4 regions of the Allorhizobium ampelinum S4 genome follow, and region 3 is predicted to be linked to each of the others. Evidence: predicted binding sites of a transcription regulator. Region 3 holds the regulator's gene; each other region holds the start of a gene.
The links. The regulator PhoB, encoded in region 3, activates phosphate uptake and scavenging genes when phosphate is short. The targets are predictions, from matches to a motif close to TGTCATNNANCTGTCAT.

Region 1: a site for PhoB is predicted at 2,762-2,778, ahead of pstS (phosphate ABC transporter substrate-binding protein PstS). Genes of this name have one in related genera too.
Region 2: a site for PhoB is predicted at 1,735-1,751, ahead of AVI_RS08500 (esterase-like activity of phytase family protein). Genes of this name have one in related genera too.
Region 4: a site for PhoB is predicted at 3,207-3,223, ahead of AVI_RS02440 (alkaline phosphatase). Genes of this name have one in related genera too.

The regions. Positions count from the first base shown of each region.
Region 1 is NC_011989.1:2,354,354-2,362,094, reverse strand. It holds gene AVI_RS11195 (ATP-dependent helicase) at 12-2,552, opposite strand; gene pstS (phosphate ABC transporter substrate-binding protein PstS) at 2,864-3,913, shown strand; gene pstC (phosphate ABC transporter permease subunit PstC) at 4,013-4,987, shown strand; gene pstA (phosphate ABC transporter permease PstA) at 4,997-5,848, shown strand; gene pstB (phosphate ABC transporter ATP-binding protein PstB) at 5,885-6,685, shown strand; gene AVI_RS11165 (FAD-binding oxidoreductase) at 6,806-7,741, shown strand, end outside.
Region 2 is NC_011989.1:1,782,516-1,790,256, reverse strand. It holds gene AVI_RS08500 (esterase-like activity of phytase family protein) at 153-1,628, opposite strand; gene AVI_RS08495 (DUF502 domain-containing protein) at 1,786-2,493, opposite strand; gene glmS (glutamine--fructose-6-phosphate transaminase (isomerizing)) at 2,610-4,436, opposite strand; gene glmU (bifunctional UDP-N-acetylglucosamine diphosphorylase/glucosamine-1-phosphate N-acetyltransferase GlmU) at 4,608-5,966, opposite strand; gene AVI_RS08480 (BMP family ABC transporter substrate-binding protein) at 6,080-7,153, opposite strand; gene AVI_RS08475 (ABC transporter permease) at 7,207-7,741, opposite strand, start outside.
Region 3 is NC_011989.1:408,370-416,110, reverse strand. It holds gene AVI_RS01995 (substrate-binding domain-containing protein) at 1-103, shown strand, start outside; gene pstC (phosphate ABC transporter permease subunit PstC) at 231-1,718, shown strand; gene pstA (phosphate ABC transporter permease PstA) at 1,715-3,052, shown strand; gene pstB (phosphate ABC transporter ATP-binding protein PstB) at 3,151-3,966, shown strand; gene phoU (phosphate signaling complex protein PhoU) at 4,010-4,717, shown strand; gene phoB (phosphate regulon transcriptional regulator PhoB) at 5,078-5,761, shown strand; gene AVI_RS01965 (GcrA family cell cycle regulator) at 5,866-6,417, opposite strand; gene AVI_RS01960 (aspartate aminotransferase family protein) at 6,847-7,741, shown strand, end outside.
Region 4 is NC_011989.1:518,389-526,129, forward strand. It holds gene AVI_RS02425 (peptidoglycan-binding protein) at 1-1,045, shown strand, start outside; gene AVI_RS02430 (sulfite exporter TauE/SafE family protein) at 1,434-2,357, shown strand; gene AVI_RS02435 (TIGR02186 family protein) at 2,354-3,172, shown strand; gene AVI_RS02440 (alkaline phosphatase) at 3,278-5,032, shown strand; gene AVI_RS02445 (hypothetical protein) at 5,188-5,655, shown strand; gene AVI_RS02450 (ABC transporter ATP-binding protein) at 5,662-6,375, shown strand; gene AVI_RS02455 (ABC transporter permease) at 6,372-7,649, shown strand.

The DNA.
Region 1 (7,741 bases), 1.8 Mb from region 3:
TTCCCTCAAAGCTAAGCCCGCTCCACAAACCCATCCAGCACCCGCTTTTGCCCCGCCCGATCAAAATCGATCGTCAGCTTGTTTCCCTCAACGACAGACACATTGCCGTTGCCGAATTTGATATGAAAAACCCGGTCGCCGACGGAGAACTTTGACGGTTCATTGCTGGTGGATTTGGCGACCAACTGGCCGTCGATGGTTTGGCCGCGGGGGCCGCTTTCGCCGTAGCCGATGCGTTCCACCGCGTGGCCGGAGCGGCTGCCCCAGTTTTCGCGGGTGGCGTCGGTTTTGTTGGCCTGGGCGCGCTTCCAGCCGGGGGTGGAGTAGGAATTGGTGAACGGTTCCTGCTTGTCGAAGCGGGACTGGCCGTAGCCGCCGCGTCCATAGCCGCCGTAGCTGGTTTCCACTTCGGCCACTTCCACATGGGCGGGCGGTAGTTCATCCAGGAAGCGCGACGGCATGGTTGATTGCCACAGGCCATGGATGCGCCGGTTGGAAACGAACCACAGGTGGCAGCGGCGCTTGGCCCGCGTCAGGCCGACATAGGCCAGCCGCCGTTCTTCCTCCAGCGCGGCGCGTCCGCCTTCGTCCAGTGCGCGCTGATGCGGAAATAGGCCTTCTTCCCAGCCGGGCAGGAACACGGTCTCAAATTCCAGCCCCTTGGCGGAATGCAGCGTCATGATCGATACGGCGTCGAGATTTTCGTTGGTCTCGGCATCCATCACCAGCGAGACATGCTCCATGAAGCTGCGCATGCTCTCGAAGGCTTCCATCGAGCGGATCAGTTCCTTCAGGTTTTCCAGCCGCCCTGGTGCTTCCGCCGATTTGTCGTTTTGCCACATGGCGGTATAGCCGCTCTCGTCGAGGATCTGTTCGGCAAGCTCGGTATGCGGCGTGTTTTCCAGCAGATCCTGCCAGCGGCGGAAATCCGTCACCACGTCAAACAGCGCCTTGCGCGCCTTCGGCTTCAGCTCATCGGTCTCGATGATGTCGGAGGCCGCTGCCAGCATCGGAATATCTCGTTTGCGGGCATAGTCATGCAGGGTGCGCACCGTAGTGTCGCCCAGACCGCGCTTTGGCGTATTGACGATCCGCTCGAAGGCCAGGTCGTCAGCGGGCTGGCAGACCATGCGGAAATAGGCCATGGCATCGCGGATTTCCAATCGCTCGTAAAAGCGCGGGCCGCCGATAACCCGATAGTTCAGCCCAAGCGTCACGAACCGGTCTTCAAACTCGCGCATCTGGAAGGAGGCGCGCACCAGAATGGCCATGTCGTTGAGCTTATGCTGGTTGCGTTGCAGCTGTTCTATTTCCTCGCCAACCGCGCGGGCTTCCTCCTCGGAATCCCAGGCGGCATGCACCACGACTTTTTCGTCGTTCGGATCGACCCGGTCGGTAAACAGCGTCTTACCCAGACGACCCTCGTTATGGGCAATCAGAAAACCGGCAGCGCCAAGAATATGCTCCGTCGAGCGGTAATTCCGCTCCAGTTTGATGACTTTCGCGCCCGGAAAATCCTTCTCGAAGCGCAGGATATTGTCCACTTCGGCCCCACGCCAGCCATAGATCGACTGATCGTCGTCGCCAACGCAGCAAATATTCACTGTGCCGTTTGTGACCTTGCCGTCAGCGGTTTTTGTGCTTGGCCGCTGCGCCAACAGCCGCAACCACATATATTGCGCCGTGTTGGTGTCCTGATATTCATCCACCAGAATATAGCGAAAGCGCTGGTGATAGTCCTTCAGCACATCCGGATTGGCGCGGAACATCCGGATCGGGTGCAGGAGAAGATCGCCGAAATCGCAGGCATTCAGGCTTTTCAGCCGAGCCTGGTAGGCGGCGTAAAGCTCGCGGCCCTTGCCATTGCCAAAGGCACGGGCGTCGCCCTCGGGGATCTGCGCGGGGTCGAGGCCCTTGTTTTTCCAGCCGTCGATCATTCCGGCAAACATCTTGGCGGGCCAGCGTTTGTCGTCCAACCCTTCGGCCTGGATGATCTGCTTGATCAGCCGCACCACGTCATCGGTATCGAGAATAGTGAAATCTGAGGTCAGGCCGACCAGTTCGGCATGGCGGCGCAAGAGCTTGACGCCGATGGAGTGGAATGTGCCAAGCCAGGGCATGCCTTCGACTGCACCGCCAACCAGAACGCCGACGCGCTCTTTCATCTCGCGGGCCGCCTTGTTGGTGAAGGTGACGGAGAGGATTTGGCTGGGGAAAGCGCGGCCGGTGGCCAGAATATGGGCGATACGGGTGGTCAACACTCGCGTCTTACCGGTGCCGGCACCCGCCAGCACCAGAACCGGACCATCCAGGGTTTCGACTGCTTCACGCTGTTCCGGGTTGAGGCCTGCGAGGTAATCTGGATTGCGGTTCTGGTCGCGCGCGGCCATGGCACGCGCCGCGATGCCCAATCCGCCCCCAGCTTTGGTGCTTGCCGCAGGGCTGCTCTCCTGTTGGGGCGCAGGCGCATCCGTGGCTTTCGCTCCTTTTGCGGAGGTCCGGGGTGCAGGCTCTTCGTCAAAGAAGGGAATATCGTCAAAACCGTTGCTCATGCCCTTCAATGTAGTGATTCTACCTCGAAAGGCCAGTGAAAACGTTCTTGTTTCATTCCAATCCCGGCAGCGGGACGGTGAATTGAGAAAAAAACAGGCGGAAAGAGGGGAAGGGAAACCTGATTGCAAATGGAAGGAAAATCACGCCAACTTTACGCTTATGGGCCTGAAAATCACAGCCGCGTGATGCCACTCGCTGGCCGGAATTTTGTCACGAAAGCTTCATGGAAGCGACTTAGGCCAATGCCAGTGTCGCTCGAAAAGCCGCTGGGGCTTTGAGAGATTGCTCGACGAACACGGGGATTATTCCGATGACTTTCATGAAAAAGATCGCCACGGGTGCGGCGCTTGCCGCCTTTTCGGTCGCCTTTACCGGTGCGGCTTTTGCTGCCGACATTTCCGGTGCCGGTTCCAGCTTCATCTACCCTGTGTTTTCCAAATGGGGTGAAGCCTACAAAGCCAAGACCGGCATCAGCCTGAATTACCAGTCCATCGGTTCGGGCGGCGGCATCAAGCAGGTTGAAGCCAAGACCGTGACCTTCGGCGCTACCGACAAGCCGCTGAGCGACGAAGAACTCACCAAGAACGGCCTGACCCAGTTTCCGATGGTGATGGGCGGCATCGTGCCAATGTACAATATCGAAGGCGTGAAGCCGGGCGAACTGGTGCTGGATGGCAAGGCGCTCGAAGGCATCTATATGGGCACGATCACCAAGTGGAACGACCCAGTGATTGCCGCTCTCAACAAGAGCGTCAAGCTGCCCGACCAAGCCATTGTCGTCGTACACCGCGCCGATGGTTCCGGCACCACCTTCAATTTCACCGATTACCTCAGCAAGGTTTCCGCTGATTGGAAGAGCAAGATCGGCTCCGACACCGCTGTTGAGTGGCCGGTCGGCATCGGCGCCAAGGGCTCTGAAGGTGTTGCCAACACGGTCAAGCAGACCGCTGGCGCCATCGGCTATAATGAATATGCCTATGTGATCCAGAATAAGCTCGGCTATGCCAAGATGAAGAATGACGCGGGCAAGGTGGTCGAGCCTTCGCTGGACAGCTTTGCCGCTGCCGCTGCCAATGCCGATTGGGCCGGTGCCAAGAATTTCAACGTCGTCATCACCAATCAGCCCGGCGAAAAGAGCTGGCCGATTGCTGCGTCCACCTGGGTGCTGATCCATAAGGACCCTGCCGACAAGGACGCGACCGAAGCCGCCCTGAAGTTCTTCGCCTGGGCCTACAAGGATGGCACCGGCGAAGCCAAGGCGCTGGAATATGTGGCTATTCCGAAGCCGGTGGTGAAGCTGATCGAAAACTCCTGGGACAGCATCCAGAAGGACGGCAAGCCGGTCTTCAAGGCGATGTAATTGCCACTCGTCTTTCTTCTACAACAACAGCGGACGGTCATCGCCCGCTGTTTGCATATTTGAACCACTCCGCTGCCTTGTCCCTTCGGAAAGCCCTGCATGACTGTCATCCATCAACCGACCATGAGCGAGGAAGAGGCAAGAACCGCTGCCGCCAAGCGGGTGCGCTTTGCCGATGCATTGTTCATCCGCGCCACCTGGCTTTGCGCCATGCTGGTTATGGTCGCATTGCTCGGGGTGTTTCTGTCACTGCTGATCGAATCCCTGCCGACCTGGCGGGAATTCGGCATATCCTTTCTGTGGAACGAACGTTGGAGCCCGGCCAAGGACATTTACGGGGCAGCCGCTCCGATTTACGGCACGTTGATTACCTCGGTCATCGGGCTTGTTATTGGCGTTCCCGTCAGTTTCGGCATCGCCATCTTTCTCACCGAAATGTGCCCGCCGCTGCTGCAACGGCCCATCGGCACGGCCATCGAGCTTCTGGCGGGTATTCCCAGCATTATTTACGGGCTCTGGGGCTTCTTCGTGCTGGCGCCGGTCATGCAATCCGTGGTGCAGCCCGCTTTGATCGCCACATTCGGAAATGTGCCTGTTCTCGGCCTGCTGTTTAGCGGCGCACCCTATGGCATCGGTCTTCTGACGGCGGGGATCGTGCTGGCGATCATGGTCATTCCATTCATCACCTCCGTCACCCGCGACGTGTTCGGCACCGTGCCGGTGCTACTCAGGGAATCCGCCTACGGCATGGGCATGACCACCTGGGAAGTCGTCTTCCACATCATCATTCCCTATACCCGGCGCGGCCTGATCGGCGGCGTCATGCTGGGCCTTGGCCGGGCGCTGGGCGAAACCATGGCAGTCACCTTCGTGATCGGCAATTCGCACCGGATTGCCACCTCGCTGCTCTCGCCCGCCACGACGATTTCGGCTTCGATTGCCAATGAGTTTTCCGAGGCGACGTCGGATCTCTATACGTCCAGTCTGGTGGCGCTTGGTCTCATCCTGTTCTTCATCACCTTTGCAGTGCTGGCGCTTGCCAAGTGGCTCATCGGGCGCAGTGAAAGTTTTTGAGGCCAGCCGATGTCGATTGTTTCTCGCCGCTATCTCGTCAACCGTATCGCCCTTGGCCTGTCGCTGGCCTCGGCCATTCTTGGTCTCGCCGTTCTGGCGGCAATCCTGTGGACGCTGTTCAGCAATGGTCTGCAAGCGATCACGCTTGACCTCTTCACCAAAATGACGCCTCCGCCCGGTTCGGATGGCGGTCTTGCGAATGCCATCTACGGCTCCTTCATGATGACACTGCTGGCAACCGTGGTGGCAACGCCAATCGGTATCCTGGCCGGTACCTATCTTGCGGAATACGGGCGCGGCACAAAGCTTGGCACGGTGGCGATTTTCGTCAACGATATCCTGCTGGCCGCACCATCCATCGTCATTGGCCTGTTTGTCTATACGCTGCTGGTCGTGCCGTTCCGGCATTTCTCCGGCTATGCCGGGGCTGCCTCGCTGGCGTTGATTGCCATTCCGGTCATCAACCGCACCACCCAAGACATGCTGGCGCTGGTGCCGGATGCGATGCGTGAGGCGGCGGCGGCGCTTGGCGCGCCGCGCTGGAAAATCATGACCTCGGTGATCTGGCGCAGCGCCCGCTCCGGCATGTTGACCGGCGTGCTGCTGGCTGTCGCCCGGATCAGCGGCGAGACCGCGCCTTTGCTGTTTACCGCGCTCAACAATCAATACTGGACCGCCGATCTCAGTCAGCCGATTGCCAATCTGCCGGTGGTGATCTTCCAGTTTGCCATGAGCCCCTATGAGGATTGGCAGCGGTTAGCCTGGGGCGGGGCATTGCTGATCACGGTGACGATCCTGGTTTTGAATATCGTCGCACGAAGCCTGTCGGCGGGGTTATTGTTCGGAAAGAAGGAAAGATAGATGCAAATGTCTGACACGGGTACAAGGTCGCCCCTGATGCGCGCACCTCTGCAAGCCTTCAATCCGTCCGATATCGGCCGCCCTATCAAGGTCGAGGCCAAGCAGCTGTCGTTTTATTACCAAAACGGCTATCAGGCGATCAAAAATGTCGATCTCGGCCTGCGTGATCGCACGGTCACCGCCTTTATCGGCCCGTCCGGCTGTGGAAAATCGACCCTGCTGCGGATTTTCAACCGGATGTACGATCTTTATCCGGGGCAGAAGGTGAAGGGCGAGGTTTTGCTCGACGGACGCGATATTCTCAACCCATCCGAAGACCTGAACCGGCTGCGCGCCAAGATTGGCATGGTTTTCCAAAAGCCGACGCCGTTTCCGATGTCGATCTATGAGAATATCGCCTTCGGCATCCGCCTTTATGAAAGGCTGTCCAAGCCGGATATGGATAATCGCGTTGAAGCAGCACTTCAGGAAGCCGCTCTCTGGGGCGAGGTGAAGGACAAGCTGCATCAAAGCGGCCTTGGTCTTTCCGGTGGCCAGCAGCAGCGCCTGTGCATTGCCCGCGCCATTGCCGTCAAGCCGTCCGTGCTGCTGCTGGACGAGCCAGCCTCGGCGCTCGATCCGATTTCAACCAGCAAGCTGGAAGAACTGATCGAAACCCTGCGGTCCACCTATTGCATCGCCATCGTCACCCACAATCTGCATCAGGCGGCGCGCATCTCCCAATATACCGCCTTCATGTATCTGGGCGAACTGGTGGAATTCGACCGCACCGAGGTGATTTTCAGCGCCCCTGGTGACCAGCGTACCAGCGACTATGTCACCGGACGGTTCGGCTGATCGTTCTTTTAACCCTGACATGATATCGGCATTTCCTGCCGCAATGACTGGACAAGCCTGTCTGCTCTGGCCATACCTGCAACCAATTAACAAAATGGTTCGAGATGCAGGGAGACGGGCATGAGCAGGAAGGATGTTGTGGCGGGAATTCGCAACGAGGAAGGGATCTCAACCGTTCTGGATCTGCTCAAGCAGTCCTTCGGCGAGCGGTTCCAGACCGGCCAGTCCTTCCGGGAACAACATGCGCACACCACCACCTATCTGCCGGCGCAATTGCCCGATGGGGTGGTTTTCGTCGAAAGCGCCGAGGACGTGAAGACCGTTGTGCGGACCTGCGCCCAGCATAAGGTGCCGATGGTGCCGTTCGGAGTTGGCTCTTCGCTCGAGGGGCAGGTCAATGCGGCGCATGGCGGTATTTCCATCGATTTCACCCGGATGGACAAGGTTCTCGAGGTCAATGCCGAGGATCTCGACTGCACCGTTCAGCCCGGCGTGACGCGCGAGGCGCTGAACACCTATCTGCGCGATACCGGTCTATTCTTCCCCATCGATCCCGGTGCCAATGCTTCCATCGGCGGCATGGCCTCGACCCGTGCTTCCGGCACCAATGCGGTGCGCTATGGTACGATGAAGGACAATGTCATGGCGCTGACGGTGGTGACCGCCAATGGCGAAGAAATCCGCACCGCCCACCGCGCCCGCAAATCCTCGGCGGGCTATGATCTGACCCGGCTGTTTGTCGGTGCTGAAGGCACGCTGGGCGTGATCACCTCGATCACCCTCAAACTTCAGGGCATCCCGGAAAAGATCGGTGGCGGTGTCTGCGCCTTTGCCGATGTCAAATCGGCCTGCGATGCTGTCATCATGACCATCCAGATGGGCATTCCCGTGGCGCGGATCGAGCTGCTCGACGCCATGCAGGTCCGAGCCTGCAATGCCTATTCCAACCTCAGCCTGCCAGAAAGGCCGACGCTGTTTCTGGAGTTTCACGGCACGGAGCAGACGGTGGCCTTGCAGGCGCAGCAATTTGCCGCCATTGCCGAGGAATATGGCGCC
Region 2 (7,741 bases), 1.4 Mb from region 3:
TGGCGGCAGCCGGATGAGGGGGTGGCGAAGCCCCGAAATCTTTGCGTCGTGCACTGTGATTTCGGTTTTCTGTGCGATGATCCAGAAACAGAAACGCCGTGCATCCCATTCGGATGCACGGCGTTTCATTGGTAAGTAACCTTGGTCGTAAATTACTTGGCAGTCATGCCCGGCAGTGTCACGCGGAACACCTGGAACATGGTATCAACATCGGCACCACCTTCGGCCTTGTAAGCCGCGCCGACCTGATAGCCATCCTGGGTCAGGAAGTCGTTGTCATTGGCGACAAACAGGAAATAATCGTCCGGAGCGGCTGGATCGAGGGCCGATGCGACCGACATCGCCTCCCATTTTTCGGAGAGATTGTTGGCATCGTTCGGCGCGCCATTGTGCAGGCCGAAGCGGGCGAGGTCCTTGTTGTCGTTGATGTCGATGAACGGCGTCACCGCTGCCACCTTGACTGAGGCATCCACCACGCCCTTCGGGGCCACCGGCTTCGCATCATCGAATTCGCTGTTGGCAATGTCAGTGGCCGCTGACAGATCGACCAGATCAATCTTGCGATAGACCGATGTGTCGTTCTTCATGCCCTGCCCGCTATTGCTGTCACGGGCCAGCATCAGGAAGGTCTTGTCCGACAAGGCCAGGATTTCGCTCTGGGCGGCCACGGCAACCTTGCCCTTGCTGTCGAAGGTCGGCAACGGCACGACATATTCATGCACCAGCTTCAGATGATCCATATCGGCTGCATCATAAACCAGGGCGCGGGTATTCATCCGTGTGGAGCTGCTATCGCCGCCATCCTGACGGGTCGCTGTTTGCAAAAGCGCGATCAGGAACTTGCCATCCGGCGTCAGCGACATGCCTTCCAGGCCCTGATTGTTCTGGCGACCGGTATCCGGGTCCTTCGGGTCCGGCTTTTTGCCGCCTTCACCAACATTGTTGGACGAGAAGTTCAGCTCACCCTTGCGCATCGGCAGAAGGGCTTTCGGCGGCTGGGTGGCGGAAATCAATTTTCCCATTGCCGAGAAATGATAGATATAGGGGCCATATTCGTCGCTGATCATCATCGAGCCGTCCTTCAACAGGACCACGGCTTCCGGATCGAGCGAGATCTTGCCGGTGGTTGCTTGCGGCAAGGCTGGCAATGTCTTGGTCGCAGCGCGAACACCCGATTCCGGGTCCAGGCCTGTCAGGCTCTTGCCCTCGCCATCCGTCAACAGGATCGTATCGGCAAGCTTTGCGTCAAAGCCCTTCTGCTGCTTATCGGCTGGCAGAGTGGTTCCTGCCGGTGCTGGCGCCAGGGTAAAATCAATCTTGTTGATACGGGTGTTGTAATCCGTCGTGCCTTCGACATTGTAGCCACGATCCGGCAGGAGCCAAAGCGAACCGGAATAGGTCTCGCCCTGCTTTTTCCATTGGGTCAGATCGACTGCCATGCCGGAGCCGGAGCCGAAAGTTTCCTTGAACTTGTCGCGCTCGTTGGCCGGAATGCGGCCGATTGCGACAAGGCCCTTGTTGGCGATCGTCACTCCATTGGCGCTGACCGTTCCTTCCGCCAGAACGAAACCAGCCGAAGAGACCAGAACAGTTGCAGCCAGAAGCAATGCCTTGCGTGAAAATACCATGATCCCGATCCTTTGCATCAACCGGGGCAGCGCTCAGCCTTGATGGGATACGGCATATCTGTCTGCCGTATCACTGCTCCCCCATCAGGGCCATTAGAAGCTTCCCGTGACAGGATCGTGACAAGATCATACAGCAAACGGGCATTCTGACGAAAGCCTAGAGCCCCGTTTTTCCCGTTGCGACATCCACGACGGGCGGCATGGCAATCGTGCCGGAAGCCGGTTTCCATGCGGGCATGACCAATCCCCCGGAAATCAGCAGCTTGGCGCCTTCTTCCGGCGTCATATCCAGCAATTTCAGGCGGCTGCGGGGAACGAACATCAGGAAGCCAGCCGTAGGCACCGGGGTCGGCGGCATGAAGACAGCAATCATCTCCTCGCCCTCCTCGTTCAGCCGGGCAGCGATTTCGCCGGTCACTTCAGTTGCGATAAACACCATGGCCCAGGTGCCGGGAGCCGGGAACTCGATCAGCCCGACCTTCTTGAAGGAACTGGACTGTTCCTTCAGCACCGTTTCAAAAATCTGCTTCAGGCTTTTATAGAGGGTGCGGACCAGCGGCATCCGGTTGAGGATCGACTCCCCGAAATTGACGACAGATCGCCCGACGAGATTGCGCCCCAGAAAGCCGATCATGGTGATGCCGACCACCGCAATCACCAGGCCGGTGCCGGGAATGGCGATATTGAAGTAATATTCCGGATTGTAGCGCTGCGGAATATAGGGCGTGACCCAGCTATCCGCCCAATCGATGAAGGTAAAGGTCAGCCAGACGGTGATCGCCAAGGGCGCACAGATGATCATGCCGGTCAGGAAATTGGTCCTTAGCCGGCTGGCAAAAGAAATTCGTTCTGGTTTATCCGACATATGACCCGATTTTTAATGAAATGGCCTGCTTCGCCGCATAAACGCACACCGAAGCAGTATGGTCAAACTGTGCGGCACCTTGCCCGCCAAGGCAAGGTGTGCAGTGCATAAATCGATCACTCAACCGTGACGGATTTCGCCAGATTGCGCGGCTGATCGACATCCGTGCCCATGAACACCGCCGTATGATAGGCGAGCAATTGGATCGGCAGTGAAAACACCATGGGCGCGATGATTTCCGCCACATCGGGCAGAACGATAGTCGCCATGGTTTCCAGCCTGGAGGATGCCGCGCCCTTCTCATCGGTGATGAAAATGATCCTGCCGCCGCGCGCCGCCACTTCCTGCATGTTCGAGACGGTCTTTTCGAAGAACCGGTCATGCGGAGCGATGACGATAACAGGCATGTTTTCATCGATCAGCGCAATCGGGCCATGCTTCAGCTCGCCTGCGGCATAGCCCTCAGCATGAATATAGGAAATCTCCTTGAGCTTCAGCGCCCCTTCCAATGCCAGCGGATAGCTGGTGCCGCGACCGAGATAGAGCACGTCCTTGAATTTCGACAGGTCCCGCGACAGGCTTTCCATCTGCGGCTGGATCAGGTTGACCACCCGGCTCATGATGCGCGGCAGTTCGGACAGATGCCGCACCATCTCCTTTTCGTCCTGTTCACCGATCAGGCCCCGCGCCTTCCCGGCGGCAATCGCCAGCGACGCCATGACGGCGAGCTGGCAGGTGAAAGCCTTGGTGGAGGCAACGCCGATCTCCGGCCCGGCCAAAATTGGAAAGACCGCATCGGCCTCGCGGGCAATGGTCGATTCCTGCACATTGACGACCGCACCGATTTTCAGCCCCGCCTCCTTGCAATAGCGCAGCGAGGCCAGCGTATCGGCGGTTTCGCCCGATTGCGAAATGAACAGTGCGGCCTGATCCGGCAACAGCGGCATTTCCCGGTAGCGAAATTCGGATGCGACATCGATTTCGACTGGCAGGCGGGCATAGCGCTCAAACCAGTATTTACCGATCAGGCCTGCCAGATAGGCCGTCCCGCAGGCCGAAATCGCCAGACCACGCAGGCGGGCAAAATCCAGGCCGATCACATCGCTCTTCACCGTATGGGCAGCCAGATCGACATAATGCGCCAGCGCATGGGAGATCACCTCCGGCTGTTCATAGATTTCTTTCTCCATGAAATGGCGATGATTGCCCTTATCGACCAGATAGGCGCTGCCCTGCGAGACCTGCTTGATGCGCTTGACCGGCTTGCCCGCGAAATCCATGATCTGGGCACTGCGATGGCCAATCACAGCGAAATCCCCATCGACCAGATAGGTAATCTGGTTGGTGAAAGGCGACAGGGCAATGGCGTCGGAGCCCAGGAACATTTCACCCTTGCCATGGCCGATGGCCAGCGGCGGCCCGAACCGGGCGGCAAAAAGCTGGATCGGGTCATCTGCAAACATCACCACCAGTGCATAGGCGCCGGTAATCCGGTTCAGCATCGCCAGCATCGCAGCCTTATGATCCAGCCCCTGACGGCGGAAGCGGGCAAGAAGCTGGGCGACGACTTCTGTGTCGGTCTGGCTGGTGAACGTAGCGCCGTCAGCGACAAGCTCGTCGCGCAGCTCGGAGAAATTCTCGATAATTCCGTTGTGAACGACCGCTACGCCTTCGACGAAATGCGGATGGGCATTGGCTTCATTCGGCGCGCCGTGCGTGGCCCAGCGAGTATGAGCAATGCCGATCAAGCCTGGAAGCGGCTGTTGCGCAAGCTTGGTTTCCAGATTGAACAGCTTTCCCTCGGCGCGGCGGCGATTCATCACACCATGATCGAGCGTCGCAACGCCTGCCGAATCATACCCCCGATATTCCAGCCGCTTCAGGGCATCCACCAAGCGTTCCGAAACCGGCCGATCACCGACAATTCCGACAATACCGCACATGCAATTCTCCTTCTCGCGCTCACGCGAGGTCAGTCCTACCAATTCCGGAGGATTTCTCAATTCCAGGGATGGTCAATTTGGATATCGTGACGTTACGAAAATATCCGTGATCACGAACCAGATTTTTTCATGGCCACTTTTGTTTTACGCATTTCCGGACGGAAAACCGCTTCACACTTTTCCTGAAAATGCTTTGATCGCCATATTGCGCTCGCGGATGATTTTTGCCCGCTCCGGTTTGATTTCCTGGCGCGCCCGGCCAAGTGCCAAAGCGTCAGCAGGCACATCATCCGTAATCACGCTGCCAGAGGCGATAAACGCGCCATCGCCAATCGTCACCGGGGCGACAAGGGCGCTGTTGGAGCCGATAAAGGCATTCGCACCAATCCGGGTCTCATGCTTGTTCACCCCATCGTAATTGCAGGTAATCGTGCCTGCGCCAATGTTGGTTTCCGCGCCAATAAAGGCATCACCGATATAGGTGAGATGGTTGATCTTTGCACCAGCGCCAATCTCGGCCTTTTTCACCTCGCAGAAATTGCCGACCTTGGAGCCCTCGCCCAGATTGGCCCCCGGCCGCAGCCGCGCAAACGGGCCAACCGTGGCACCAGACGCCACATGCGCACCTTCCAGATGCGAAAAGGCATGGATCACTGCACCGCTTTCCACCGTCACGCCGGGGCCGAACACTACATTCGGCTCGATCAGCACGTCCTGGGCCAGCACAGTATCATAGGCCAGAAACACAGTTTCCGGGGCAATCATCGACACGCCTGACAACATCAGTTCATGACGCCGACGCTCCTGCCAGAGCTTTTCGATCACCGCCAGTTCGGCGCGATTGTTGCAGCCCGCAAGCTCGGCTTCCGGCGCATCGACAGCAACCGCCTTGCCACCCAAAGACCTGATGATTTCAACCAGATCTGTCAGGTAATATTCACCCTTGGCATTGGCATTGCCGATCCGCCCCAGAAGGTCCAGCGCCTTCGCGCCATTGATGGCCATCAGGCCACTATTGCACCAGGTCACCTTGCGCTCTTCGTCGCTGGCATCCTTTTCTTCGCGGATGGCGACCAATTCACCGTCCTCGACCAGAAGACGGCCATAACCGGTCGGCTTTTCAGTGTGAAAACCGATCACCGCAATGTCATTGCCGTCAGCCAAAGCTGCACGCGCTGCCAGCAGCGGACCGGGAGTAATCAGCGGCGCATCGCCATAGGCAACCAGAATATCGTCATAGCCTCGGGCAAGCGCCTCGCGCGCTGTCAAAACGGCATGGCCGGTGCCAAGCCGCTCGGTTTGCACGAAGGGTGTGACGGAGAGCCCTTTGATGCTGGCGGCTTTTGTCACCTTATCAGCATCACGCCCGACGACCAGCGCCACATCGGCAATATCGCTGGCGGCAATCGCCTGCATCACATGGGCAATCATCGGTAGGCCCGCCACCGGATGCAGCACCTTGGACATCGCGGATTTCATTCGCGTGCTATCGCCTGCGGCGAGAATGACGGCAAGACAGGTGCGGCTCATCAGGTATCTCCGAAAGTCGGTCATTTTGGCGTGAGCTATCATGCCGTGACCTTGATCGGCAATGAAAAAGGGCGCCCGAAGACGCCCTCTCAATCATTCCACGAGTCTGAAGATCACTTCGGCAGCTTGTCGTCCACGCCTTCGACGTAGAAGTTCATGCCGAGCAGGGTCTTGTCATCAGCCTTTTCGCCAGCCTTCAGCCAAGCCGTGCCGTCCTGCTTGTTCACAGGACCGGTGAAGGGGTGCAATTCGCCGGACTTGATCTTGGCTTCGGTGTCTTCGGCCAGCTTTTTCACATCGTCAGGCATGTTGGTGTAGGGAGCCATGGTCAGGATGCCGTCCTTCAGGCCGTCGAAGCTCTGTTCCGAGGTCCATTTGCCGTCCAGCAGGGCTTGCGTGCGCTTGATGTAATAAGCGCCCCAGGTGTCCTTGATGGCTGTTAGCTGCGAGGTTGGGCCGGCAGCGATCATGTCGGAGGCCTGGCCGAACGCCTTGATGCCGCGCTCCTGCGCGATCTGCATTGGAGCCGTGGTGTCGGTGTGCTGGGTCAGGATATCGACGCCCTGGTCCAGCAGCGCCTTGGCGGCATCGGCTTCCTTGCCGGGGTCGAACCAGGTATTGACCCAGATGACCTTCATCTTGAAATTCGGATTGACGGATTTCGCGCCAAGCTCGAACGCATTGATGCCCATCACCACTTCGGGAATCGGGAAGGAGGCGATGTAACCGGCCTCACCCTTCTTCGACAGCTTGCCAGCAATCACGCCGGAAATGTAACGGCCTTCGTAAAAGCGCGAATTGTAGGTCGCAACATTTTCAGCCGATTTGAAGCCGGTCGCATGCTCGAATTTCACTTTCGGGAATTTCTTGGCGACCTTGACGGTGGCATCCATGAAACCGAAGGAGGTGGTGAAGATCAGCTTGCAGTCTTCGCGGGCCAGACGCTCGATAGCGCGTTCAGCATCCGGGCCTTCCGGCACGTTTTCCAGGAGCGGCGTGTCGATCTTGTCGCCGAAATGCTTCTGCAATTCCTGGCGGCCCAGCTCATGAGCCTGGGTCCAACCGCCATCCGTCTTGCTGCCGACGTAAACGAAGCAGATCTTGGTCTTGTCGGCGGCGCTGGCGCTACCGGCAACGGAAAGCATCGTGGCGACGGAAGCCGCAAATACGAGTGCGAGTTTTTTCATAATTTCCCCTGATTGCATGAGAGTGAAGGTTTCATGAGAGTGAAGACGATGGGTCAGCGATCCGGAACGAAGGGCTTTCCCAGAGAAGCGGGTGTATTGATCAACGTTGTGCGCCGATTATGCGAAATCGCGATCAAAACGACAATGGTCGCAGCATAAGGAAGTGCTGATAAAAACTGCGACGGCAATCCGATGCCGAAAGCCTGTGCATGCAGCTGGCCGATGGTGACGGCCCCAAACAGATAGCCGCCCGCCAGCACGCGCCCCGGTCGCCAGGAGGCAAACACCACCAGAGCCAATGCGATCCAGCCGCGCCCGGCCGACATGTTTTCCACCCATTGCGGCGTATAGACCAGCGACAATTGCGCCCCGGCCAGACCGGAACAGGCACCGCCGAACATCACTGCCAGATAGCGGGTGCGGATAACTTTCAGCCCCAATGTATGCGCAGACGCGGGACTATCGCCCACCGCCCGCAGCATCAGCCCAGCCCGGCTTTTAAACAGGAACCAGTGGACGCCAATGACAAGGACAATCGCCAGATAAAAGATCAGATCCTGCCGAAACAGCAGAGGGCCGAGGACGGGA
Region 3 (7,741 bases):
GCAGATGATCGGCACTGACGGCCCGCTGGCCAATTACGGCCTGGTTCCGGCTCCCGACAAGGAGCGCGAAGAGTTCCGCGCCAAGTTCACCGCTGGCAAGTAAGACTTTGAGGCTGGCGCGAACACTGTCCGCGCCAGCCTCATCATGATGTTGCGGTTGATGTTTATTGATGACGTAACATGCGGCCCAGCCCTTGGCGGCAGGGCGTGGAGAGGCCGGGGATGGTAGAATGAGTACGTCAATCCTAATTTTTATCGTCATAGCTATCGGGATCATCGGCTATCTGCTGGGCTCGTCACGGGCACAGTCGCTCGCGCAAGGCCGCGCGTCTGCCCTGCATTCCCGCTATGGCTATCATGGCAGTTTTGTTTCTATTCTGGCAGTTGTACCCGCCTTCCTGGTGCTGGGCCTCTGGATGGCGATTGCGCCATCGCTGATCGAAACGCGTGTACGCGATGCGATGCCCGATGCGGTCAAGGCGCAGGCAGGAGCCACCCAGAACCTCAATTACGGCACCATCGGTGCAATCGCTCGTGGCTTGAAAAGCCTTGACGACGACCAATTGGCCAAGTTGAAAAGCGCAGATGCCACGACTGCCCGCACAATGCTGGCCGAACAAGGCGTACCGCTGGCCGGCGAGCCTGAGCCCTACATGATCGTGGCGGCGGAGGCCTTGAACGGCATGCGCGCCATCAACGATCTGGCGCTGACCATCGTGGTAATCGCCACCTCGCTCGCAGGCGCCCTGTTCGGGCTTCGGTTGATCGCGCCACGCTTTCGCGCCCGCAATCGGGTGGAGCAAGCCATTCAGGCAGCCTTGGTCATCTGCTCTTCCATCGCCATCTTGACGACAGTCGGCATCATCATGTCGATGCTGACGGAAGCCACCCACTTCTTCCGGGAGGTTCCGGCCTGGCGGTTCTTCTTCGGCACGGTCTGGGATCCTCGCTTTGCCGCTGCTGGCGCCACCGATACCGGCGGCCAGTTCGGATTGATCCCGCTTCTGCTCGGCACACTCTATATCGGCGTGGTCGCCATGCTGTTTGCCGTGCCCGTCGGTCTGTTTGCTGCCATCTACATGGCCGAATATGCCTCGCCACGGCTGCGCTCGATCACCAAGCCACTGCTGGAAGTGCTGGCCGGTATTCCGACCATCGTCTACGGCTTCTTCGCGCTGACCTCGGTCGGTCCGTTCCTGCGGGATATCTCCGCCAAGATCAACGGCATCGCCACCGGCGATTTCGTCAGCTTCATCCAGGCACAGAGCGTGCTGACGGCAGGCTTCGTGATGGGGATCATGCTGATCCCCTATGTCTCCTCCCTGTCGGACGACATCATCACTGCCGTGCCGCGCTCGCTTCGGGATGGTTCGCTTGGCCTGGGTGCCACACGGTCTGAAACCGTCAAGCGGGTGATCCTGCCGGCAGCACTTCCGGGTATTGTCGGCGCGCTGCTGATGACGGCATCGCGTGCTATCGGCGAAACCATGATCGTGGTGCTGGCCGCAGGCGTTGCGGCACGTATTCAGCTCAATCCTTTCGAGCCGATGACAACAGTCACCGTTAAGATCGTCAACCAGCTGACCGGCGACCTTGAATTTACCTCTCCGCAAACGCTGGTGGCCTTCGCACTGGGTATTACCCTTTTTGCCATCACGCTTTGCCTTAATATCTATGCGCTTTACATCGTGCGCAAATACCGGGAGCAGTACGAATGAGCGAGACCCTCTCCCCCGCTGCGGCAGGCCACGGCGCTGGCGCCCTTGCCCCTGTATCGCGTCCTCGCCGGGATATCGGCATCAAGCGTCGCTACGCCGCTGAGCGCCGTTTCCGGGCCTATGGCATTGTCGCCATCAGCTTCGGTTTGTTGTTCCTGCTGCTGCTGCTCACGTCGGTGGTTTCCAAAGGCTACACAGCCTTCTTGCAGACAACGATCACCGTTCCGGTTGAGTTTAGCGAGAAGCTGATCGATCCCAGCAACCAGCGCGCCACCAATCCCGATGTTTTGGTTGCGGCCAATTATCCGGTTCTGGTGCGCAATGCGCTGGCGGCAAAACTGAAGATCGATACATCCAATCGTCCGGCAATGAAGCAATTGACCGAGATGGTGTCCGACAATGTCCGCGTCCAATTGCGCAATATGGTCGTTGCCGATCCGTTGCTTGTCGGCAAGACGGTTCCGGTCTCGGTCCTGGCCAGTGCCACAATCGATACGGCCTTCAAGGGGCAATTCGACCTGACGGTCGATGAGAGCAGCCGGAAAATTTCCGACCAGCAGATCGGCTGGATGAATACGCTGGCTGAAAGCGGCGCGCTGGCCAAGTCCTTCAATACCGGTATTTTCGTCAACGGCGCATCCAGCCGCCCGGAAGCCGCAGGCGTTGGCGTGGCCTTGATCGGTACTGCCTATATGATGCTGACCGTGTTGATCCTGGCTCTGCCCATCGGCGTGGCAACCTCGATCTATCTTGAGGAATTTGCCCCGAAGAACCGTTGGACCGACCTGATCGAGGTCAATATCAACAATCTCGCAGCCGTTCCCTCTATCGTCTTCGGCCTGCTGGGCCTGGCGGTGTTCATCAACTTCGCCGGTCTGCCGCGCTCGGCCTCGCTGGTCGGCGGACTGGTGCTCACCCTGATGACCCTGCCGACGATCATCATTGCCACCCGCGCAGCCTTGAAGGCCGTGCCGCCGTCGATCCGCGCTGCGGCACTGGGTCTTGGTGCGTCCAAGATGCAGACCGTGTTCCATCACGTCCTGCCGCTCGCCATGCCCGGCGTGTTGACCGGCACGATTATCGGACTTGCCCATGCACTGGGCGAGACCGCACCGCTGTTGCTGATTGGCATGGTGGCTTTCGTGGCGGATTATCCGGGTACGCCGCTCGATCCGTCGACAGCCCTGCCGGTACAGATCTATATGTGGGCCAATGAAGCCGAGCGCGCTTTCGTGGAGCGGACGTCCGGTGCCATCATCATTCTGCTGATTTTCCTGCTGATCATGAATGTTGGTGCCATCCTGCTGCGCAGGCGGTTTGAGCGGCGGTGGTAGAAACCAGCTGAACCACGGTCCTGGGCGATAACGTCCAGGAAAGTTCGTCGCGGCTTTCGCCAAGCAATTGCGAAAAGAAAGGCCGGAGGAGTAAGAATATGAACATGATGTCTGAATCAGCAGTTGAAAAGGCCTTGGATCAGAAGATGACCGAAGTGAACACCAAGATGGTCGGCAAGGATGTGTCCGTTTACTACGGTGAAAAGCGCGCCCTGTTCGACGTGAACCTGAATGTCCGCGAAAATACCGTCACGGCGCTGATCGGTCCTTCGGGTTGCGGCAAGTCTACGTTCTTGCGGACGCTGAACCGCATGAACGACACCATCGATCATTGCCGGGTCACCGGCCTTATCACCCTCGACGGCATGGATATCTACGATCCATCTATCGACGTTGTCGAGCTTCGCGCCCGCGTCGGCATGGTATTCCAGAAGCCGAACCCGTTCCCCAAGTCGATCTACGAAAACATTGCCTACGGCCCGCGCATCCATGGTCTCGCCCGCAACAAGGCAGACATGGACCAGATCGTCGAAAAGAGCCTTCAGCGCGCCGGTCTTTGGAACGAAGCAAAGGATCGCCTACAGGAGCCGGGAACGGGCCTTTCCGGCGGACAGCAGCAGCGTCTGTGCATTGCCCGCGCCATTGCCGTCAGCCCGGAAGTCATCCTGATGGACGAGCCCTGCTCGGCCCTGGACCCGATTGCGACGGCCAAGGTGGAAGAACTGATCCACGAATTGCGGGCCAATTTCACCATCGTCATCGTCACGCATTCGATGCAGCAGGCCGCTCGTGTGTCCCAGCGCACGGCAATGTTCCATCTCGGCCAGTTGGTCGAGGAAAACGATACCGACAAGATGTTCACCAACCCGGACGACCAGCGGACCCAGGACTATATCATGGGCCGGTTCGGCTGATCCGACGGTTGATTGAAAATGCATCTTTTTAAAGGATCAGAACATGACAGCGCATATCTACACCGCCTTTGACGAGGAACTGAAATATCTAATGCGCCGCATTTCGGAAATGGGCGGTCTGGCCGAGCAGATGGTGGGTGAATCCGTTCGCGCGCTGGTCAATTCCGATGCCGCCCTCGCCCAGAAGGTGATCTCCGACGACGTGATCATGGACAATGCCGAGCGCGAAGTGGGTGACAAAGCGATCGTCACCATCGCAAAACGTCAGCCCATGGCCGCCGATCTGCGCGAAATCATCGGTGCGCTCAGGATTGCCTCGGATCTGGAGCGCGTCGGCGATCTCGGTAAGAACAATGCCAAGCGGGTCATGGCCGTGCAAGGCACCGGCGTGCCGCGCAAGCTGGCCCGCGGCATCGAGCATCTTTCGGAACTGGCGATGACCCAGCTCAAGGAAGTGCTGGATGTCTACACCACCCGCTCGGCGGAAAAGGCCAAGTCGATCCGCGACCGCGATGAGGAGATCGATGCAATCTACACCTCGCTGTTTCGCGAATTGCTGACCTATATGATGGAAGATCCGCGCAACATCACCACCTGCACGCACCTTCTGTTCTGCGCCAAGAATATCGAGCGCATCGGCGACCATGCCACCAATATCGCCGAGACCATCTATTACATGGCCACTGGCGCACAGCCCGAGGGTGAGCGCCCGAAGGACGACACGACGACCGCTTTCGGGGTCGCCGATTGAGATGACAATGCGAGGATGTTGACCCATCCCCGCATTGCATGACGTGTTGATATCTCAAGGCATCAAGACCTTGAGATATCAAAGAAAAGCATACCAAGAGCCATGATCTGTGGCTGCCGGTATGAAACCATGACGGAGATTGGCATCGGACAGCTCAGCGTCTGACGCCAAATGGGGTGGGGGCTTCACCCGAAGGTTCGACCTGTGGCGACAGGCCAGCCTTCCAGTCACAGTAGAGCGCCATCATGAAGCGCAAACATGCTGTAAACATCGAAATTCTCGTATTGCCGTGTTCTTTTTCGCCAGAGCGGACAAGGAAAGGCTTGCGGGAAGACTCTCTCATTGAAGGTATGGGATCGAATGCTGCCGAAAATTGCCGTCGTTGAAGACGAAGAAGCCCTGAGCGTCCTTTTGCGTTATAATCTGGAATCGGAAGGCTATGAGGTCGAAACCATTCTGCGGGGAGACGAAGCCGAGCTTCGCCTGCAGGAGCGGGTGCCGGATCTGCTGATCCTCGATTGGATGTTGCCGGGTGTTTCCGGCATTGAGCTATGTCGTCGCCTGCGGATGCGGCCCGATACCGAGCGCCTGCCGATCATCATGCTGACCGCGCGTGGCGAAGAGAGCGAACGGGTGCGCGGACTTGCCACCGGTGCCGACGATTATGTCGTCAAACCGTTCTCGACGCCGGAACTGATGGCCCGCGTCAAGGCGATGCTGCGCCGCGCCAAGCCGGAAGTTCTGTCCAGCCTGCTGCGTTGCGGCGATATCGAGCTTGATCGCGAAACCCATCGTGTCCATCGCAAGAGCCGCGAAGTGCGCCTCGGGCCCACCGAATTCCGGCTGCTGGAGTTCCTGATGACCTCACCCGGCCGGGTGTTTTCCCGCTCTCAACTGCTGGACGGCGTCTGGGGCCATGACATTTATGTGGACGAGCGCACAGTCGATGTCCATGTCGGACGGCTGCGCAAGGCGCTCAACTTTTCCAATATGCAGGACGTGATCCGCACGGTGCGCGGCGCCGGCTATTCGATGGAAGCATAAGATCGCTGCTCTGTTTTTATGGACCGAAACCCCAGTGGAACGAAAAAAGCGAGCCGGGCGGCTCGCTTTTTTTATGACATGCGATCGGAGATCACGGGCAGAGATCAGCGCGCGTTCGCAGCAGCCCGGCGCCGCTCGTTTACCGGCTGGTAGGCGAGCTTCGCGTGATATTTGCAATAGGGAGAATTGTCCTGGCTGTCGCAGCCACAGAAGTGAAACTCGTCGGTCATCGGGTCGCCAACCGGCCATTTGCAGGTCCGCTCGGTCAGGTCCGTCAGCGACAGACGGCGCGAGGCTGGCAGAATGGTGGTGTTGAGAACCGGCAAAGCAGCCATGTTCTCGGTGACATCCATGTCGAGATCTTCGTTCAGCGCGGTCGCCGCAGCAGTGCGCGCGGCAGGACGCGGCGCGCTTGAAGGCGTGCGTGCGGCAAAACTCGGTGCACGAGGCGTGGACGGCGCTGGCCGCTTGGGTGTGCGCGCTGGTGTCGCGGCGGGACCGCCTGCCTTGGCGCGTCCGGGAAGGCACAACCGATGCACCTTGCCAATCACGGCATTCCGGCTGACGCCGCCAAGCTGCGTCGCAATCTGACTTGCGCTCAGGCCTTCGGCCCATAATTTCGTGAGTCTTTCAACTCGCTCGTCCGTCCAGTTCATGCCGCAATCTCCGCCTGGTGCACGCGCTTGACGCGGAATCCATCATCCATGTCCCGGAAGGTTCCGGAACCCAACTTTCCTCGTGTTGTTGGTGACTTTTCCGCCGCATGCAGTGTAGTAATTCGTTATTAACCTAGTGTGAGCCTGACTCCGTGACAAGAGTCGCCGAATCATCGTGAATCGAATTTCAGGCTTTTCCCCAACTTGCTATCCACCGATTTTTTATCGAGGCGGTTTGTTCAACAGCGCTTGCAAGGACATGTCGGAGCAATGCCTTTGCCCCGATGTTTTGTTGACAACGCTGGCGGAAGCCGGAATAGTGCAAATGCCGCCGAAAGGCGGCATTTTTGATTTTTTCCACCGGTTTTTCGGTGGTTAGCCTATAAACTCATTGAGACTTCAAAAAGCCGCTCGAAAGGATTTTCCGCCATGGCTCAGACATCAACGCCGCTGTTCAACACGTTTTCACGTGCGCCGCTGCGTTTCGAGCGAGGCGAGGGCCCGTGGCTTTACACTGAAACAGGTGAGCAATATCTCGACTTTGCCGGCGGCGTCGCCGTGACGTCCTGCGGCCACTCGCATCCGCATCTCGTCGAGGCATTGAAAAGCCAGGCGGAAAAAGTCTGGCATCTTTCGAACCTCTATGAAGTTCCCGGCCAGGAACGCCTGGCCGCAAGGCTGGTCGAGGCAACATTTGCCGACAAGGTGTTCTTCACCAATTCCGGAGCCGAAGCGCTCGAATGCGCCATCAAGACGGCTCGCCGCTATCACTATAGCAAGGGCCATCCGGAGAAGTTCCACATCATCACTTTCGAGGGTGCCTTTCATGGCCGCACCATCGCCACCATCGCTGCTGGCGGCCAGGAGAAATATCTTGAAGGCTTCGGCCCCAAGGCGCCCGGCTTCGACCAGGTGCCGTTCGGCGATCTCGACGCATTGAAGGCGGCGATCACCGACAGCACGGCTGCGTTGCTGATCGAACCTATCCAGGGCGAAGGCGGTATTCGCGTCGTGGGGAGCGAGTTCCTGCGCGAATTGCGGGCAATCTGCGACGAGAAGGGCCTGCTGCTCATTCTCGACGAAGTACAGTCGGGCGTGGGCCGGACGGGCAAGTTCTTTGCCCATGAATGGGCTGGCCTCACCCCCGACATCATGGCGGTGGCCAAGGGTATTGGCGGCGGCTTCCCGTTCGGTGCCTGCCTTGCCACAGAAGAGGCTGCGTCCGGCATGACGGCTGGCGTGCATGGTACGACCTATGGCGGCAACCCGCTGGCCATGGCGGTCGGCAATGCCGTTCTCGATCTGGTTCTCGCCGATGACTTCC
Region 4 (7,741 bases), 110 kb from region 3:
GGAAAGCACCGAGGCCGAGCTATCTTCCGCGCCGGTCATTCCGGTGACGTCACCGACAGGACAGGCCAGCCTTTCCTCCACCCCGATGGATGGCAGCCAGACGGTCGCCGGTCTCTCGGCTCAACCGCCGATGCCGGATGCGGCCCAGGCCGGATTTACCGCCCCGAAGACTGAGGCGGTCAAGCCGCTGTTTGAGGTGCCCGCCGATCTGTCTCCCGCTTCCCTGGTGACGGCTGCCAAGGCGGGCGAGCCAGCTGCCCTATTCGAAATCGGTTCGCGCTATATGGAAGCACGCGGCCTGCCCGGTGATGTCTCACAGGCTGCGGTCTGGTTCCAGCGCGCCGCCGATCTGGGGCTGGCGCCTGCTCAATATCGCCTTGCCGGGCTTTATGAAAAAGGCACTGGCGTTCAGCGCGACCTGACACGGGCGAAAGGGCTTTACAGCCAGGCCGCTGACGCGGGCAATGCCAGCGCCATGCATAACCTCGCCGTGCTCTACGCCTCCGGTGGCGATGGCAAGCCGGATATGGATGCGGCGGCCAAGTGGTTTGCCAGGGCCGCCGACCTCGGCGTGACGGACAGCCAGTTTAATCTCGCGGTGCTCTATGCGCGCGGTACGGGTGTGAAGCCGGATCTGGAAGCCTCCTATAAATGGTTCGCGCTGGCCGCCAGCCAGGGCGACAAGGATGCCGCTGCCAAGCAGGAAGAAGTGGCAAGATCGATGCAGCCTGCTGCACTTGCTCGTGCCAAGGCGAGCGTCCAGCAATGGCAGACAATGCCAATGAATGCCGATGCCAACACGGTCAACCTGCCGGATGAATGGGTCGGCAAGAGCCTGAAGACCGGCAGCGTCGATATGGAAAAGGCGGTCCGCAACATCCAGGCCATCCTCAACAAGAACGGCTTCAATGCCGGTGAGCCGGATGGCAAGCTCGGTGCCCGCACCGTTGCCGCTATCAAGGCCTTCCAGACCTCGGTGGGCCAGGAGCCAAGCGGCAAGGTTTCCAATGAGTTGGTCAAGGCGTTGCTGGCCCACAACGGGTGATGCGGGGGCGCGGCTGGTGGTGTTTGGTCGTCAGTGTCGATGCGACTGGAAACTGTGAAGTTCAGATTGACCCGGACAAACTCAACTTTCGCTGAGGCAAACTCAGGCGAGAGAGCGCGCCGAAAGATTTTGCGTCTGCCGTTTTGCCTTGCAGGCGAACGAAATCCTCTTACAATCGCCTAAACACACCTACGGGACTGATCAATATTGCCGGATGCCGGGCGAGCGTCAGGATTTTAGAATACGTGACGCTTGAGGTTTTTTGGGTAAGATCCCCTAAATCTACCGGGATTTAAGGAATGATATCGTAAGGATTGACGGGCATCGTCATGGGCATTCCGGTCGTGACGGCGGAATTTGGCATTTCGGGCGCATTTCGAGGACAGCCGTGACACTTTACCTGCCGATTGCGGAACTGTCGGTGAATATTTTCATCATCCTCGGCATGGGCGCGGCTGTTGGCTTTCTCTCGGGCATGTTTGGTGTCGGCGGCGGGTTCCTGATTACCCCCTTGCTGATCTTCTATAATATTCCGCCCGTCGTTGCCGTTGCCACCGGCGCCAATCAGGTGGTGGCCTCTTCGGTTTCCGGCGCCATGAGCCATTTTCGGCGTGGCTCGCTGGATTTGAAGCTTGGCGGCGTGCTGCTGGTTGGCGGGTTGTTCGGCGCGTCGCTCGGCATGTGGATCTTTGTCGCTCTGCGTAAGCTCGGCCAGATCGACCTGTTCATTTCCATCCTCTATGTCGTGCTGCTGGGCTCCATCGGCACGCTGATGCTCTGGGAAAGCATCGGTGCGCTGCGCCGTGCGGCCCGCAAGCAGCCAGCGCCCGTGCGCCGCCCCGGTCATCATAATTGGGTGCATCGGCTGCCCTTCAAGATGCGCTTCAAGAAATCGAAGATCTATCTCAGCGCCATCCCCATTCTGGTGCTGGGTTTCCTCGTCGGCGTGCTGACGCCGATGGGCATCGGCGGCGGCTTCATTCTGGTGCCAGCGATGATCTATCTGTTGCGCATCCCCACCAATGTCGTGGTCGGCACCTCGCTGTTCCAGATCATCTTCGTCAGCGCCTTCACCACCATTGCCCAGGCCAAGGCCAATTATTCGGTCGATATCGTTCTGGCCTTCATGCTGATGATCGCTGGCGTGATCGGCGCGCAATATGGGGTGCGGGTCGGCCAGAAACTGCGCGGCGAACAATTGCGTGCTCTGCTGGGCCTGCTGGTGATGGCCGTTGGCCTGCGCCTTGCCATCGAACTGGTGATGACCCCTGACGATGCCTATTCGATCGTGGTGGGGAGTACGGGCCGATGATCCTGTGCCGGTTCCTCCTTATCGCGCTGATCGCACTTTCTGGCGCAATCCCGTTTGCGAGCGCGGCGAGCGCCCAGATCCCCTTTCTGACCCCTGATAGTACCGGTAAGGAAACGCTGGAAATCGGCACGTCCACCAATGAAATCGCCATTACCTCGGATTTTCGCGGTGCGGATCTCACTGTGTTTGGTGCGCTGAACAATGTCGATCAATTGCTGCTGGCCATCGGCCAATATGATGTCGTGGTGACGCTGGAAGGCCCGAGGGAAGCGGCGACCGTGCGGCGCAAGGAGCGGTTCCTTGGCATCTGGGTCAACCGTCAATCCCTGACCTTCGAGCGGGTGCCGACCTCGTATTCGGTTGCCAGCACCAGGCCGGTGCAGGCGATTGCCCCACGCGAGGTTCTGAACGATCTGGGGCTTGGCGTCGACTATCTGCCATTGACGCCGACTGGCCATTTCGTTGGCGACATCAATATGGGCGAGTTCCGGGCTGCCTATCGCCGCCTGCAACAGACGAGCGGCCTTTATCAGGAGGGCGATACCGGTATTCGCTTCGTCAGCACCAATCTGTTTCGCGCCAGCCTGCGGCTGCCCGCCAGTATTCCCGATGGCGTGCATGTCGTGCATGCCTATCTGTTCAAGAGCGGCGTCTTCCTGGCCCAGAAGGATCTGCGCCTGCGCGTGGTGAAGACCGGTGTCGAACAGGCAATCACCGATGCTGCCCATAACCAGCCCTTGTCCTACGGTATCTTCGCCGTGCTGGTGGCTGTCATCACCGGGTGGACGGCCAGCATTGTCTTCCGCAAGGATTGAGAGGCATTTAGACAATCGGCACGCAATCGGGCGTTGTCATCTGCCTGTCATCTCTGCGCCCTAAGACCGCCCTGCAATCATCTGGCACATATTGGGGGAAACATTATGCGCACCATTCTCGCAGCTCTTTTTACCACGACGGTTCTGGCAGGTGGCGCTCAAGCCGCCACGGTCTATCCGCTTGATCGCGCCACGATCCTCACCGGTTCTCCCTTTGATTTCAAGGTCGAGCTGAAATCTGTCGTCAAGCCGGAAGACGTAAAAATCACCGTTAACGGCCAGGACTACAAGGCCGTGTTCGGCAGCCAGGCACAGTTCACCGCCGAAGAAAAAGGCAAGGAAGGCAAGGTTCTGGGTTCGGCCCTGATCCTGCGTGATGTCAAGCTTCCGGCAGGCTCCTACAAGGTCGAGGTTTCGGCTGGCGACGAAAAGAAATCCGTCACCTGGGATGTCTATGCGACCCAGCAAAAGCCTGTTGCCAAGAATATCATTTTCTTCCTCGGCGACGGTCTGTCGGTTGCCCACCGCACCGGCGCCCGCATCATGTCCAAGGGCATGACCGAAGGCAAGGCTAACGGCCACCTCAACATGGATAGCCTCGACCGGATGGCCTTTATCGGCACGTCCTCGACCAATGCCATCGCCACCGATAGCGCCAACACCATGTCGGCCTATATGACCGGCCACAAGACCGCCGTGAACGCGCTTGGCGTTTATGCCGACCGCACCCCGAACACCCTTGATGACCCGAAGGTCGAAACCATTGCCGAGGCGCTGCGCCGCACCACCAAAAAGTCGATTGGTATTGTTTCTCCGGCTGAAATCGAAGATGCAACGCCCGCTGCCGTGGTCTCCCATACCCGCGCCCGCGCCGACAAGGCCGAAATTGTCGGCATGATGTTCAACGTCAAGCCGGATGTCATCCTGGGTGGCGGTTCGGCCTATTTCCTGTCCAAGTCCATCCCCGGCTCGAAGCGCAAGGACGACAAGGACTATATCGCCGAGTTCAAGAATGCGGGCTATACGCTGGCGACCTCAAAGACCGAACTGGACGCTGCTGCTGGCACCAATAGCGGCAAGCTGCTCGGTCTGTTTCATACCGGCAACATGGATACGCTTCTGGATCGCAAGTTCCTGAAGAAGGGGACCGTCGACAAATTCCCCGATCAGCCGGGCCTGGTCGATATGACCAAGGTTGCCCTTGATCAGCTCTCCAAGAACCAGGACGGCTTCTTCCTGATGGTCGAAGGCGCTTCCATCGATAAAATGTCCCATCCGATGGATTGGGATCGGGCTATGTATGAAACCATCGAATTCGATCAGGCGATTGGGCTTGGCCTCGAATTCCTGAAGACTCATCCGGATACGCTGATCGTCGTCACCGGCGACCACACCCATGGCGTTTCCATCATCGGAACCATTGACGACGACAAGCCCGGCACCGAGATGCGCGAAAAGGTTGGCGTCTATGCCGATGCCGGCTTCCCGAACTATGAAGACAAGGACGGCGACGGCTTCCCGGACAAGGTCGATGTATCGCGTCGCCTGGCGGTGTTTTCGTCCAACTTCCCGGACTATTACGAGACCTTCCGCCCTAAGATGGACGGTCCGTTCGAACCCGCCATCCAGAACGAGAAGAAGCAATACGTCGCCAACGAGGCCTATAAGTCGGTGCCGGGTGCGGTTTTCCGCGAAGGCAATCTGCCACGCTCCGCCGACACCGCCGTCCACGCTGTTGACGATGTCGTGCTTCAGGCCACGGGTGCCGGTTCGGAAGGCTTCAAGGGCTATTTGGAAGAAAGCGACGTCTACAAGGTATTGGCCGACGCTTTTGCCCTTGGTGCGCCAAAGGCCAACTAAGCCTGCTATGATACTCGGCTCCGGGTGCGGATATCGCATCCGGAGCCTGTTCTATTGAGACTTCCACCATTTGTTTTTACGCATTTCCTGGAAATGCTCTATTTTTGAGGGTGCATGGCGTGGTGCGATGCCGTGTTCAGTGCCGAGGCGTTACGATGAAAGATCTCAGCAGGGTTGCTTTTCGGCGGCGAGACAGTTTGGCCCTTTTCGGGTGTGCCGCCCTTGGGCTGTTCTCAAAACCGGCAAAGGCAGCACCGCAGCTGATCGATTTTGACCAGCTCTATGGCAAGGTTGGCGTGCTCGGGCTGGAATTTTCCGACATGGTCAAACAGGCTGCCGGAAAGCCGGTGGCGATGCGCGGTTTTATGGCGCCGCCGCTGAAGGCGGAAGCGGCGTTTTTCGTGCTGACGGAAATTCCGATGGCGCTCTGCCCGTTCTGTTCCTCGGACGCGGACTGGCCGGACAATATCGTCGTGGTCTACCTGGATAGAAAGCAGACATTCGTGCAGCCGGGAACCCGCATCGAAGTGGCTGGAACCCTGGAAATGGGGTCCTGGACCGACCCTGAAACGGGTTTCGTTAGTCTGTTGCGGCTGAGAAATGCCACTTATGGCACGGTGTGATCACCCATGATGTCGCTTGCTCTCGAGGATGTCGCGGTCCGCTATATTGGTTTGCCGAAGCCGGTTTTAAACATTGGTCGGCTTGAGGTTGCCGCCGGGGCTCAACTGGCGATCACCGGCGGTTCCGGTTCGGGCAAAAGCACGCTTGTTAATGTGATGACGGGGTTGGAGCGCCTGCGCCAAGGCCAAGCCCGCTGGAACGGCACCGACCTGTCGGGTCTGTCAGAGGGCGCGCGCGACCGGTTCCGCGCGGCGCATATCGGTCTTGTCATGCAGGAATTTCATTTGTTCTCCGGCCTGTCGGCCATCGACAATATCCTGCTGCCAGCCCGGCTGGCGCGGGTGGGGACGCCTGCTTGCGTCAAGCGCGCCCACGACTTGATGCAGCGTTTCGGCCTTGGGCGTCCTGATCAGGCTATTGAAACCATGTCGCGTGGCGAAATGCAGCGGGTGGCGGTGGCCCGGGCGCTGTTGAGAAAACCCGGCGTGATCATTGCCGACGAGCCGACCGCAAGCCTCGACGCCGAGGCGGGGGCTGCGGTTGCCGATCTTCTTCTGGATCTTGCGAAAAGTGAGGGCAGCACCTTGATCGTCGTTTCCCACGATGCCCGTCTGGTGGAGCGCCTGCCCCGCAGGATCGAATTGAAAAACGGCGAAATCGTCCATGACACAGGTGACTTTGTTGGGCATCAGGCCGGCCCTCGGGAAGGTGACGCATGATCCGTTTCATCCTTGCCGATCTGCGCCGCCTCTGGGCCGGTGCGCTGGTTGTCTGCCTGCTGGTGGCGCTCTCGACCGCGCTTGGCGTGACGGTGACCTTGCAGGAACGGGCCTTGCGGCTGGGCAGTGCCCGGGCTGCGGATAAATTTGATCTGGTGATCGGTGCAGCCGGGTCGGAAACCCAGTTGGTCCTGTCCTCAGTGTTTTTGCAGCCTTCGCCCTTGCCGCTGGTGCCGGGTGGGGTTCTGGCGACATTGCAGGCCGATCCCCGTGTGGAGTGGGCAGCACCTGTGGCGTTTGGCGATAGTTTTTCCGGCTATCCGATTGTCGGTACGACGACACGGCTGATTACTGCGACCACGCCGGGCTTTGCCGAGGGGCAGCTGTTTCAGCGCGAAGGCGAGGCGGTGGTCGGTGCCGATGTGAAACTGAAGACCGGCGATACGGTCAAGCCGATGCATGGCACGGCTGCCGAAGGCGGCCATACCCATGGCGAACTGGCCTATCATGTCGTTGGCAGGCTGAAAGCCACCGGCACGGCCTGGGATCGCGCTATCCTCGTTCCGGTTCAGGCCGTCTGGCATATTCACGGTCTCGGTGAAGAGCATGAGGATCACGATGCGGAGGAGGCAGCAGCGGACAAGGGCGAGGCCGGTCACGATGAGGATCATGACGAGCACGATCATCATGGTCATATCGACCCCGATGCAGCTCTCTTAGAGCAGTTCTCAGCCGCAGACCCTGGCGTACCGGCCATTCTGGTTAAGCCGAAAACCATTGCCGCCGCCTATAAGCTGCGGCAGGACTATCGCAACGACCGGACACTCGGCGTTTTCCCTGGTGAGGTTCTGACCAGACTTTACGCGACGCTGGGTGATGCGAAACTGGTTTTGTCCTTCGTGGCAATCGGCGCGCAGGCGCTGGTGGCGGGCGCGCTATTGCTGGTGACGGTCGTTCATATCGGCCAACGCCGCAAGCAGATTGGCGCCCTCAGAGCCTTTGGCGCCCCCAGATCTTCGGTCTTCCTGATCGTCTGGTGCGAGCTTTTCAGCCTGTTCCTGGGCGGTATCGGGTTTGGTGTGGCTATGGGATATGCGGCGGCAAGGGTCATTTCGCAAACCGTCAAGACCAGCAATGGCTTTAACCTGCCGGTGGAATTCGCAAGCCAGGATGGCTGGCAGATTTGTGCCATGCTGGTCTTTGCCGGGCTGCTTTCGGCGCTGCCGGCTTGGCTTGCCTATCGCCAATCGCCAGTGGCTGCGCTGCGCTCCTGACGGATCACGGCATGGCCTGCTTTATGTTCTGTCATATAACGGTCACCCGCCAAAGGTAAGTGAGCCGCCACAGTCCTTGTTCCATTTTCGGT